One region of the Yersinia hibernica genome, then DNA from elsewhere that is predicted to be linked to it. Evidence: predicted binding sites of a transcription regulator. Region 1 holds the regulator's gene; each other region holds the start of a gene.

Region 1 (3,218 bases):
GAGTACCGACCGTCGATACCTCCAACCCATTTGCCGCCAAAGCCATTCCGTCACTGGATGAAAGTTTTGTTGTCATTCACTTTAGAGGTCTGAATCAAATCGATTTTCCCTACTTACTGGCGATGTTACAGGGATCGTTTATTTCCAATATCAATACTTTGGTGGTCCCAGGCGGGAAGATGGGGCTGGCAATGGAGTTGATTATGGCGCCATTGGTGCAGCAATTACTGGAAGGCAAAAAGATTATTTAATCGCCTGCGTACTTGAAGTAGCGGCCAACATCTCCGCTGCTTCAAGTCCGTCGAGTTTATTTAGGCGATTTCGCGGATCTCAAAACTGTGGGTAATGGTCGCCGCTTTGCCCAGCATCAGAGACACCGAGCAATACTTTTCAGCTGACAGCTCCACCGCGCGCTCAACAATTTTATCGGTTAAGCCCTTGCCGCTCACAATAAAATGCAGGTTAATTTGTGTAAACAGGCGCGGTGCCTCTTCCCGGCGCTGCGAGGTTAACGTCACTTCGCAATCGCGCACATCATTACGGCCTTTTTGCAAAATAGAGACAACGTCAATTGCGCTACAGCCGCCCGCCGACATTAACAGCATTTCCATCGGGCTCGGTGCTTTGTCTCCCGCATTTCCGTCCATCAAAACTTGATGCCCTGAAGCGGATTCCCCCAAAAATGTCAGCCCCTCAACCCACTTTACACGTGCCTGCATAACTCTTGCTCCCGGTTAAATTTTCTGATTCAGACTACCCTTTCATTTACAAACTGGCAATGTAACCCGATGTTCATCATGCTGAAGCGATACAACACAAGACACTGGCCTCATCCTGTGCTACAAACAGAATCGAAAGTGTTGTTTCTAGAATTAAATAGGGTAGCTTCTCAATACTCAGTGAAGGGTTTCTATCCGGTACGTATCTTGGCTATACCTTTCGGCAGTTGAGCAAATTAATATGCTAAGAGAAAGTGTATTTTATAAGCACGCCGCGCAGGGAACTCTGAACCCTGTTAAGTCTGGCTGCGATAACAACAGAGGATAACAGCGAATGGTTCTCGGCAAGCCACAAACAGACCCGACTCTCGAATGGTTCCTGTCTCATTGCCATATCCACAAATATCCATCGAAGAGTACGCTAATTCACCAAGGTGAAAAGGCCGAAACGCTTTACTACATCGTGAAAGGCTCCGTTGCGGTGCTTATCAAAGATGAAGAAGGTAAAGAGATGATTCTCTCCTATCTCAATCAGGGGGATTTCATCGGCGAGCTTGGATTATTTGAAGAAGGCCAAGAACGTAGTGCCTGGGTTAGAGCAAAAACCGCCTGTGAAGTGGCTGAAATTTCTTACAAAAAATTCCGTCAGTTGATTCAGGTTAACCCAGACATCTTGATGCGCCTGTCTTCACAGATGGCGAACCGCTTGCAGATTACATCGGAGAAAGTGGGTAACCTCGCCTTCTTGGATGTCACTGGGCGCATTGCACAAACGCTGCTTAACCTGGCAAAACAACCTGATGCCATGACCCACCCAGATGGGATGCAGATAAAGATTACCCGCCAGGAAATTGGTCAAATAGTTGGCTGCTCCCGCGAAACTGTGGGGCGGATACTAAAAATGCTGGAAGATCAAAATCTGATCTCCGCGCACGGTAAAACGATTGTCGTTTACGGCACGCGTTAATTCCCCCATAAACCGGTGTCGTTACCTCGGCACCGGTTTTTTATTTGTGTGATCAATAAACTTCTGGGGCCTATATGAATTGGCAACGGCTTATTTATCATCCTGAAGTTAACTATGCACTTCGCCAAACATTAGTCCTCTGCATACCTGCGGCGTTGGGATTCGCCATGGGCGAGTTACGGCTGGGGTTGATGTTCTCCCTGATACCAGCGTGTTGTAACATTGCGGCGCTAGATACCCCCCATCAACATTTCTTCCGACGACTGATTGTCGGCGGGGCTCTCTTTACATTCAGTAGCTACCTCACTCAGCAACTGCTGCTGTGGGAAGTTCCATTACCCGCAGTGATGCTTGGCTTGGCATTAATATTGGGTGTGAGTGGAGCTATCAGTCAGCTCAATGGTCGACTGCTTCCCGCCGCCCTTATCGCCGCTATTTTCAGCCTCAGCATGGTGGGCCGCGCACCTATCTGGCAAGCCCCCTTGATGTGTGCCGTGGGGACTCTCTGGTACGGCGTATTTACCTGGCTGTGGTTTCGCTTATGCAGGGACCAGCCCATCCGTGAGCCATTGAGCCAGCTTTATCATCTGTTGGCTGATTATTGCGACGCGGCATATCGTTTATTTGGCCAGCAGCAAGAAGCAGAAAAGACGATACCGCAGCTGTTAGATAGACAGCAAGGTATTATGGATAAAATTAATCAACTTTATCAACAATTTAACTTGCTCCCTAATACCACAAAAAAAGAACGAAAACGGCTACTGACACTCTTTCAAATGGCACTCGATTTGCAAGAACACATCACTGCGGCGATGAATCAGTCAGAAAAAACGCAAGAACTGGTTGAACAGACACCAATAGAAAAGGTTCTTGAGCGCAATATACAGATTATCTCAACACAAATGCGCACCATCGCCGATGATATTCTCTACCACCACCGGGCGAAAACCCATGTTAGCGCGGGTGATGCACTGGTCGAACTGGAAGAAATTGCCCAGCAATATCCTAATAATCCGGTGGCACAATTCTGCTATTACCATATCAGTCATATTACCCAAATCCTGAGTGACCAGCGCCCGCAATATGACCGCGATTTGATGTCCAGCCAGGTACCCCAGCCGCTCTGGCCAGCTATTGTCAGTTACTTATCTTTTAAATCCAGTGTATTACGTGATGCAGGTCGGATGGGTGTCACCTTGGCCACAGGCAGTTATATCGGCAACCTTATTCACCTGCCTAAACCTTATTGGATTTTACTCACCATCATGCTGGTGACGCAAAACGGCTATAACGCCACAAAAATACGTATTCATCACCGCGCCCTTGGCACCCTGATTGGGCTGCTACTCGCGGCAACTTTGCTGCATTTTAAGATGCCGGAAGGCACCACACTGAGCATCATGTTATTCATCACATTGATAGCTTATCTGGTGCAACGCAAAAACTATGGCTGGTCAGTTATCTTTAGAACTATCACTACGGTCTATATCTTGCAGCTATTGACTGGAGAGGGTGCGGACTTTTTGATCCCA
Region 2 (3,218 bases), 1.0 Mb from region 1:
GTATTTTCGAGATTTTCCCGCCTAAACCTCTGGCCAGTAATGCACTGGGTAGCCGGATTGCGGCTCTGAATCGTGATTATCATTTAGGGCGTCGTTGTGGCCGCTATTTCCTGGCGACGGTGGGGCACTGGTTGCTGCCGCGAGATAAATTGGAACAGTCTGAAATCCAAGGGGAAAAACCGTCGATTTCTCTTTCTCGCCGCATGCTGCAACCGCAAAATATTAACCAACCAGATGAGATGGTTAACTTGATTAATAATGAGGATTCTTCATTTGACCTCACTCAATCGCCAGATATTATTTTGCCGCCAGATATGGCGAAAACCAAAGGCGATACCGCGTAATGGCATGGAGCCGTGGGCAGATGCCCTATTTTATCGATACACATTGTCACTTTGATTTTCCACCTTTCAGCGGTGCGGAAATGGCGAGCTTAACTAGCGCCGCACAAGCGAATGTCAGGCAAATTATCGTGCCTGCCGTGAGCGCTGATTATTTTTCGCGCATTCTCGATTTGGCGGCTAACTATCCACCACTATTTGCCGCGCTGGGCCTGCATCCGCTTTATATTGCGCGGCATCAGGAGGCTGATTTAGCCACATTGGCATCGGCCCTGCGAGATAAAACCGACAAACTGGTGGCCGTGGGGGAAATTGGCCTGGATCTCTATATGGATGAGCCGCAGTTACCACGCCAATTAACGTTATTGAATGCTCAGTTGCAACTTGCCAAGCAGCATGATCTTCCGGTCATTTTGCATTCGCGCCGATCACATGACCCGCTCGCGGCTGTCTTGCGTAAAGCCGCTTTGCCACGCGCTGGTGTGGTACACGGCTTTGCGGGCAGTTTAGTGCAGGCGCAAGCATTCATTCGCTTGGGTTATTACATTGGTGTGGGGGGGACTATCACCTATGAACGGGCGCAGAAAACGCGCCATGTGATGGCGACATTACCCCTATCCGCCCTATTACTGGAGACTGACGCGCCGGATATGCCCCTTGCGGGCTTTCAAGGTCAACCCAACCGGCCAGAGCGAGCAGCAAATGTCTTTGCTGTGTTATGTGAGTTACGCCCTGAAACCCCGCAAGAGATTGCAGCTCAGCTATTAGAAAACAGCCAACAGTTATTCTCATTACCCTCAGTTAATTAATGCCCCGATAGTATTTTGATTTCATTATACAAATCATCCTAATAGTTAGCGTGCTTTCACTTTTCGCTGTTTTAATGTGATTCTCATCACGTTAATTATCTTACAGTTGCTTCCAGTTGTGTTTATTTGTGACAGAGATAGTTTGATAGTCAGGTCATGCCGGTATAATCCACTTCCACATTATTACAAAACAAATCATTAACAGGATTATCTGCATGCTCATGAGTTTAGTCGGAATGGCAGTACTGATATTAATAGCCGTGCTACTTTCCAGTAATTTTAGGGCGATCAATATCCGCACTGTAGTTGGGGCATTTATTCTTCAGGTGGGTATTGGTGCGTTGGTATTATATGTACCTGTAGGGCGTCGTATTCTTGGCGGGATGTCTGAGGGTGTCGCGAATGTTATTGCTTACGGCAATGACGGGATTTCATTTATGTTTGGCGGCTTGGTTTCCGACAAAATGTTTGAAGTCTTTGGTGGCGGTGGTTTTGTATTTGCCCTGCGAGTTCTGCCCGTCATTGTATTCTTCTCCTCATTAATTGCCGTTTTATATTATCTCGGCATTATGCAACTGGTAATTAAAGTCTTAGGTGGTGGGCTACAGAAACTGTTGGGCACCTCGCGCACTGAATCTCTTTCCGCGACGGCCAATATTTTTGTTGGGCAAACCGAAGCGCCATTGGTGGTGCGCCCTTATATTGCCACTATGACGCAATCTGAATTGTTTGCCATAATGTGTGGTGGCTTAGCCTCCGTCGCGGGTTCAGTATTGGCCGGTTATGCCCAAATGGGCGTGCCGCTAGAATACCTGATTGCGGCCTCCTTTATGGCGGCTCCCGGGGGGTTGCTGTTCGCTAAGTTGATGGTGCCAGAAACTGAAAAAACGCACGATAAGGTGGATGCGGCCACGTTGATTGCCGAAGATGATCGCCCAGCTAACGTCATTGATGCTGCGGCATCTGGCGCGGCTTCCGGTCTGCAATTAGCGCTCAATGTTGGTGCGATGCTATTGGCCTTTATTGCATTGATTGCATTACTCAATGGCATCCTGGGTGGCATTGGCGGCTGGTTCGATTATCCACAACTCTCTATGGAATTAATTCTGGGCTGGGTATTCTCGCCAATTGCTTATCTGATAGGGATTCCCTGGAGTGAGGCCATGGTGGCTGGCTCCTTTATCGGCCAGAAGATAATTGTGAATGAGTTCGTGGCATTTATGAATTTCGGGCAATACCTACAAGCTGAAGAGTTAGTCAAAGCGGCTGGTTTACAAGTACTTTCTGAACATTCCAAAGCCATTATCTCTTTCGCCCTGTGCGGTTTTGCTAACTTGTCCTCTGTCGCCATTTTGTTGGGTGGGCTAGGTAGCATGGCACCTAACCGCCGCCATGATATTGCGCGTTTGGGTCTGAAAGCTGTTGCAGCAGGTACTCTGTCAAATCTGATGAGTGCCACTATCGCTGGCTTCTTCCTGGCTTTGTGATTCGGCGAGTTTGACTTGCCATTCTGGATTGGGCAGTGCTCATTAGCGCCACATACTCGCTGTATGCTGCGGCTCTGGTGCGCTGCCCACATTCAAGCCGTCTGCCCCACCGATGTCTAATTGCTGTCTGGTTCAGCCCATAATTCTGCGGATTCCTCGCCATAAGCTATCCTTGATGCAAGTGGACATATTAGTGTCAGCTAGCCATAAATCAGGTTATTTTGTGACATTAATCACATATAATTTATATCCGTTACAAGTTACTATTGATTACTGTGAATTTGAACACATCTCATCAGCTGATAACGTGTTCAAATAGAGCGATAAGTTAGTGCGGTGAGATGGATCTCAATTGCCACCCATAAAGGGGCTATCTTCAAGGAACCAAGTCCGCTCGCCAACGTATTGAGCTAGCACCCTGCTGCTCATAAATAAATGCTCAGTTTTGGCAAGGTGTCAGGGCTGAAAAGTGTTGGAGAGTTTTATGACCGATTTAACCGCCTGCGCGAATCTAAACGATTATGCTAAACGCGCACTGAGTTTAATGGATTTAACCACCCTGAATGACGACGATACCGATG
Region 3 (3,218 bases), 1.9 Mb from region 1:
GTAATCCGAAATGGCTGTGAGGCAGGAAAGTAATGGGGCGGGTGACTTTATATGCACTAACCAAAGGTAATGAAAAAGATGATTGCTCAACGCCAGATAAAACTTAGCCTTGTTGATATTCCTCCAAGACTGAATGCTGCCACTAAAGTTGCGATAAATGACAGCACCATTGCGGCGCGTAAAGCTAAAATTATCGCCAATATGATTAAGGCTAACATTGATTATTTACTGGTTTATGCTGATAAGGAGCATGGAGGTAACTTTGAGTATCTCAGTGGATTTATCCCTCGATTTGAAGAGGCCGCTCTGGTGTTACATGTCACTGGGGAGGTCTATTTATTGTTGGGTAATGAGAGTTTAAAATTGTCTCAATATGCGCGAGTGAGTAATACAGCAATTCATGTCCCCTATTTTTCGCTGCCAAATCAACCGATGGATAATAGTAAAACGCTAGTTGAATTATTGGCAGAAACAAAAATCCGACAGGCCAAAAAAATTGGTGTTGTTGGATGGAAGCTCTTTACCAGTAAATTAGATGATAATAGTCAATTGTTTGATATTCCTAGTTTTATTCTAACGGCGATAAAGGAGTCTGTTGTATCATCAACTTTGGTAGTTAATGCCACCAGCCTATTTATTGGTAGTGATACTGCGGCTAGAGTGACCAATAATGCAAATGAATTAGCGCATTATGAATATGGCGCTAATCTGGCCTCTAATTGTATTCTTAGTGCATTAACTGCGGTAGATATAGGTGTAACTGAAAAACAACTAGGTGCTTGTCTGGCAGATGAAGGGCAGCCGAATACTGTTGTGATGATTGCTGCAACAGGTGAGCGTTTTGAAAAAGCGAATTTATATCCGAGTGATAAAACCGTGCAACTTGGCGATAAAGTATCATTGACCACTGGGTTTAAAGGTGGCTTAAGCAGTAGAACAGGTTATGCAGTCTCTCAAGCTGATGAACTGCCTGTGGCGGAAAGAGATTATCTCGACAAGGTTGCTATTCCTTATTACGCCACGGTTATTACTTGGTTAGAAAATATTCGTATTGGCATGTCAGGTAAAGAGATGTATGCGCTAGTTGAAGCTGTTTTCCCTAAGGCACAATACCATTGGTCTTTAAATCCTGGGCACTTAGTTGCGGATGAAGAATGGTTATGTTCGCCCATTTATCAGGGGTCGGAAGAGAAAATCCGTAGTGGAATGTTATTCCAAATCGATATTATCCCCTCAGTCAAAGGTTATGCGGGAGTGAGTGCCGAGGATTGCATTGCATTAGCCGATCAGCCGTTACGTGAATCTCTGGCCGCTGATTATCCTGATGTTTGGCAAAGAATACAAAAACGGCGTGATTATCTCCGCAATATATTGAATATTCACCTCAGTGAAGAAGTGTTACCGATGTCTAATACTGTGGGCTATCTACGGCCTTTTCTATTAGATAAATACAGTGCATTACAATGTTTGAATGAAGCATCGCATTAACATTTCTTCTGATGGTATTTTGTTTAATTGGGGGGCGATTTAGCCCCTTTATCGTGTAATGAACCCAGTTATGCTATCAGCCTATTACCCGATTTGTCCCCTTGCTGATATTTCATGCAAACTGGAGGCGATACTCTTGTCATCTTGTGGCATAATGCGCGCCGAATCACATTTTCTAGTATTCTGAATATCCCTATTCAGTCATCCAATCGAGAGCGAGCTCTGTGCTAAGTACTAACAATATCACCATGCAATTCGGCAGCAAGCCGCTGTTTGAAAACATTTCAGTAAAATTCGGTGGCGGTAATCGCTATGGTCTGATCGGCGCTAATGGTTGTGGTAAATCCACATTCATGAAAATTCTTGGCGGCGATTTAGTGCCAAGTGGCGGTAACGTATTCCTTGACCCAAATGAGCGCTTGGGTAAATTGCGTCAGGATCAATTCGCCTTTGAAAACAACACAGTGCTGGACACCGTCATCATGGGGCACGGCGAACTGTGGGAAGTAAAAGAAGAGCGTGACCGCATTTATGCCATGGCTGAAATGAGTGAAGAAGACGGCTATAAAGTGGCTGATTTAGAAGTTGCCTATGGTGAAATGGATGGCTATAGCGCAGAAGCCCGTGCTGGTGAATTGTTGCTTGGTGTTGGTATCCCTGTCGAGCAGCACTATGGTTTGATGAGCGAAATCGCTCCTGGCTGGAAGCTGCGCGTATTGTTGGCTCAGGCTCTGTTCTCTGACCCAGAAATTCTGTTACTTGACGAACCCACCAACAACTTGGATATCGATACTATCCGTTGGCTAGAGCAGGTTCTGAATGAACGTAGCAGTACCATGATAATTATTTCCCATGACCGCCATTTTCTTAATATGGTGTGTACCCACATGGCGGACTTGGATTATGGTGAATTGCGTGTTTATCCGGGTAACTATGACGAATATATGACTGCGGCGACTCAAGCACGTGAGCGCCTGTTATCTGATAACGCGAAGAAAAAAGCTCAGATATCTGAACTTCAATCTTTCGTTAGCCGCTTTAGCGCCAATGCTTCTAAGTCTAAACAGGCTACTTCACGGGCGCGTCAGATTGATAAAATTCAGCTCGATGAAGTTAAAGCTTCTAGCCGTCAGAACCCGTTTATCCGCTTTGACCAGGATAAAAAGTTGTTCCGTAATGCGCTTGAAGTAGAAATGTTGACTAAAGGTTTTGATAACGGCCCGCTGTTTAAGAACCTGAATCTTCGCCTGGAAGTCGGCGAGAAAGTGGCTATTCTTGGGCCAAATGGTATTGGTAAATCGACTTTACTGAAGACATTGGTCGGAGACTATGAGCCCGATACTGGCACAGTAAAATGGTCTGAAAACAGTAAGATAGGTTACTATGCACAGGATCATGCCAGCGACTTTGACATCGACTTGACCGTATTTGACTGGATGAGCCAGTGGAAACAAGAAAAAGACGACGAGCAAGCGGTGCGCAGTGTGTTAGGCCGTTTACTGTTTAGCCAAGATGATATCAAGAAGAAAGTTAAAGTGCTGTCGGGCGGTGAGAAGGGGCGGATGTTGTTTGGTAAGCTGATGATGCAGCGCCCGAACATTCTGGTAATGGATGAGCCAACGAACCACTTAGATATGGAGTCGATCGAATCCCTCAATATGGCATTGGAAATGTATGAAGGCACACTCATTTTCGTATCCCATGACCGTGAGTTCGTCAGTTCATTGGCG
Region 4 (3,218 bases), 1.6 Mb from region 1:
AATATTATCGGCAATCTGTATGTTTCAAACGGCATGTCTGCCGGGAACACCGCTAACGAAGCCCGCGTGCAAGCATTGTCTGAAGTGTTTGAACGTTCGGTGAAAAATCGCATTATTGCCGAGTCCATCAGCTTGCCGGAAATCCCTGCGGAGGTGTTAAATCGCTATCCGGGGGTGGTGGAAGCTATCGCCAAACTGGAGGAAGAAGGTTTCCCAATTCTCTCTTACGATGCTTCTTTGGGTGGCGCTTATCCGGTCATCTGTGTGGTGCTGTTTAACCCCTCAAATGGCACCTGTTTTGCCTCGTTTGGTGCACATCCAGACTTTGGTGTCGCCCTTGAGCGTACCGTGACCGAGTTATTGCAAGGCCGTAGCCTCAAAGATTTAGATGTGTTTACTGCGCCCACCTTTGATGATGAAGAAGTGGCTGAGCATACCAATCTGGAAACCCACTTTATCGATTCAAGCGGCTTAATCAGCTGGGATATGTTTAAAGAAGATGCCGACTATCCATTTGTAGATTGGAGTTTTAAAGGCACCACTGAAGCAGAGTTCGCCACCTTGATGGCCATCTTCAAACAGGAAGATGCCGAAGTGTATATCGCTGATTATGAACATCTTGGCGTGTATGCTTGCCGCATTCTGGTGCCAGGGATGTCCGATATTTACCCGGCAGAAGATTTGCTGATGGCCAATAACACCATGGGCGTGCATCTGCGTGACACCCTACTGGCCCTGCCAGACAGTGATTGGCAACCAGAACAGTATTTAGAACTCATTCAGAAATTGGATGACGACGGGCTGGACGATTTTGCCCGGGTACGCGAGCTGCTCGGGATCGCCTCGGGCAAGGATAACGGCTGGTATACCTTGCGCGTGGGTGAGCTGAAATCCATGCTGGCATTGGCAGGTGGTGATTTGGAGCAGGCGCTGATTTGGGTTGAGTGGACACAAGATTTCAACTCATCGGTTTTCACTGCGAAACAAGCAAACTATTACCGTTGCCTGCAAACCCTGCTGTTGCTGACTCAGGAGCCAGAGCGTGATGCCGCACAGTATTATGGCGCGTTTGTGAAAATGTATGGCCAAGAAGCGGTAGATGCCGCGTCTGCCGCCATTGCCGCTGAAGAGCGTTTTAACGGCTTATTCAGTGTTGATGCCGATCTCAAAGCCCTGCCGGCACATCAGGCATTGCTGGGTGCTTATGCTAAATTGCAGGCGGCTAAGCGCCGTTATTGGGCCAAAAGCGAGTAATTACTTGCCCGATAGATTTCAGTGATGCGTCTATCGGGCAGTCATCAAATCAGAAAAGCGGCAAATGCCGCTTTGTTATCTCTCACTATCTCACCGCTTTTAATTCCTGCCATTACTCCGGCTTAAAATAAATACCCACGACTCAAGCCAACAATTGTTTTTGTCATAAAAAAACGTTATTTTCTGACGCCGCTGAAGGCAAAATACAGCACCTTTAAACAAGCATTATTTGCCAATCAGATAAAACAAAAAAATAGGTGAATAAATAGTTAATTTTTAATGACGGAGAATAATGAAAATAGCTACAAACAGCACTTTTAGTTAACGTTCTCAACGGCTTTAAAACAGTCCAATCAAAATTTTTTGTAAATCTTAAAATATTTTTTCACTTTAAAAATCAATGAATTAACCTCATTAAGCACACATTTTGTAGTGTTTTATCGCGAACTAAACTCGCGCAATATGATCCATATCAATTTTCACGCTATACTGCTTTGCTAGTATCTCGTTGTGCTTTATTAACCCTTAAGAGAGAGTTAGTGTGAAAGCTGACAACCCCTTCGATGCATTATTACCTGCGGCAATGGCTAAAGTGGCCGAAGATGCCGGTGTCTATAAAGCCACCAAGCATCCGCTAAAAACCTTTTATTTAGCGATTACTGCTGGTGTGTTTATTTCAATTGCGTTTGTTTTTTATATTACAGCAACCACCGGTACCGCGGGCGTACCTTTCGGCTTCGCCAAGTTGGTGGGGGGGATTTGTTTCTCCTTGGGGCTGATGTTAGTGGTGGTATGTGGTGGTGACCTTTTCACTTCTACCGTGCTCACAACTGTCGCCAAAGCCAGTGGCCGAATTACCTGGCGTCAACTGGGATGCAACTGGGTTAATGTTTATATCGGGAATCTGTTCGGTGCGCTGTTTTTCGTGTGCCTGATTTGGTTCGCGGGCCAATATACTGTGGCAAATGGGCAATGGGGTTTGAATGTTTTACAAACCGCTGACCACAAAATGCACCATACTTTTATTGAAGCAGTATGTTTGGGGATTTTGGCTAACTTAATGGTTTGCCTGGCGGTTTGGATGAGTTACTCCGGCCGTACCATAATGGACAAAATGTTTGCGATGATTTTACCGGTGGGAATGTTTGTTGCCAGCGGTTTTGAGCATAGCATCGCCAATATGTTTATGATTCCTATGGCTATTGTGATTAAAAACTTTGCGTCGCCTGAGTTTTGGCAATCCATAGGTGCAGCACCAGAGCAATTTGCTAACTTAACCGTAAGTCACTTTATTATTAATAACCTGATCCCGGTCACTATTGGCAACATCATTGGTGGCGGATTATTGGTAGGTTTGACTTACTGGGTAATTTATCTGCGCGGTGACCAGCAACACTAAGTGTGGCCGCACACGGTTTTCGAAGAAATTCACATTAAAAGGTAGAAGCATTATGACCGAACTTAATGAAAAATTGGCCAAAGCATGGCAAGGTTTTACCAAAGGTGATTGGCAGAACGAAGTCAACGTCCGTGACTTCATCCAGAAAAACTACACTCCTTATGAAGGCGATGAGTCTTTTCTTGCCGGCTCTACCGAAGCGACCGACAAGTTGTGGGCGCAAGTTATGGAAGGTATCAAACTGGAAAACCGCACCCATGCGCCAGTTGATTTCGATACCGACGTAGCGGCGACCATCATTTCACACGATGCTGGCTACATTAATAAAGATCTGGAAACCATTGTTGGTCTGCAGACTGAAAAACCATTGAAACGTGCCCTGATCCCATTCGGCGGCATCAAAATGGTAGAAGGCTCTTGCAAAGTTTATGGTCGTGAACTTGACCCACAACTGAAAAAAGTCTTCACCGAATACCGCAAAACTCACAACCAAGGTGTGTTTGACGTTTATACCAAAGACATCCTGAACTGCCGTAAATCTGGTGTGCTGACTGGTTTGCCAGAT

The links. Region 1 encodes CRP, which controls carbon source genes, mostly activating them, when cyclic AMP is high. Its sites were predicted from a motif close to ATGTGANNNNNNTCACAT; they were not measured.
Region 2: a site for CRP is predicted at 1,225-1,242, ahead of D5F51_RS03180 (NupC/NupG family nucleoside CNT transporter). Genes of this name have one in related genera too.
Region 3: a site for CRP is predicted at 1,643-1,660, ahead of D5F51_RS12035 (ABC-F family ATPase). Genes of this name have one in related genera too.
Region 4: a site for CRP is predicted at 1,715-1,732, ahead of focA (formate transporter FocA). Genes of this name have one in related genera too.

What each region holds. Positions count from the first base shown of each region.
Region 1 covers NZ_CP032487.1:4,406,386-4,409,603, forward strand. The annotation lists gene D5F51_RS20770 (phosphoribulokinase) at 1-251, shown strand, start outside; gene D5F51_RS20775 (OsmC family protein) at 312-719, opposite strand; gene crp (cAMP-activated global transcriptional regulator CRP) at 1,054-1,686, shown strand; gene D5F51_RS20785 (YccS/YhfK family putative transporter) at 1,761-3,218, shown strand, end outside.
Region 2 covers NZ_CP032487.1:665,783-669,000, forward strand. The annotation lists gene D5F51_RS03170 (patatin-like phospholipase family protein) at 1-344, shown strand, start outside; gene D5F51_RS03175 (TatD family hydrolase) at 365-1,150, shown strand; gene D5F51_RS03180 (NupC/NupG family nucleoside CNT transporter) at 1,366-2,637, shown strand; gene deoC (deoxyribose-phosphate aldolase) at 3,122-3,218, shown strand, end outside.
Region 3 covers NZ_CP032487.1:2,547,314-2,550,531, reverse strand. The annotation lists gene D5F51_RS12045 (cation diffusion facilitator family transporter) at 1-20, shown strand, start outside; gene D5F51_RS12040 (M24 family metallopeptidase) at 70-1,488, shown strand; gene D5F51_RS12035 (ABC-F family ATPase) at 1,713-3,218, shown strand, end outside.
Region 4 covers NZ_CP032487.1:1,282,557-1,285,774, reverse strand. The annotation lists gene ycaO (30S ribosomal protein S12 methylthiotransferase accessory factor YcaO) at 1-1,254, shown strand, start outside; gene focA (formate transporter FocA) at 1,796-2,653, shown strand; gene pflB (formate C-acetyltransferase) at 2,706-3,218, shown strand, end outside.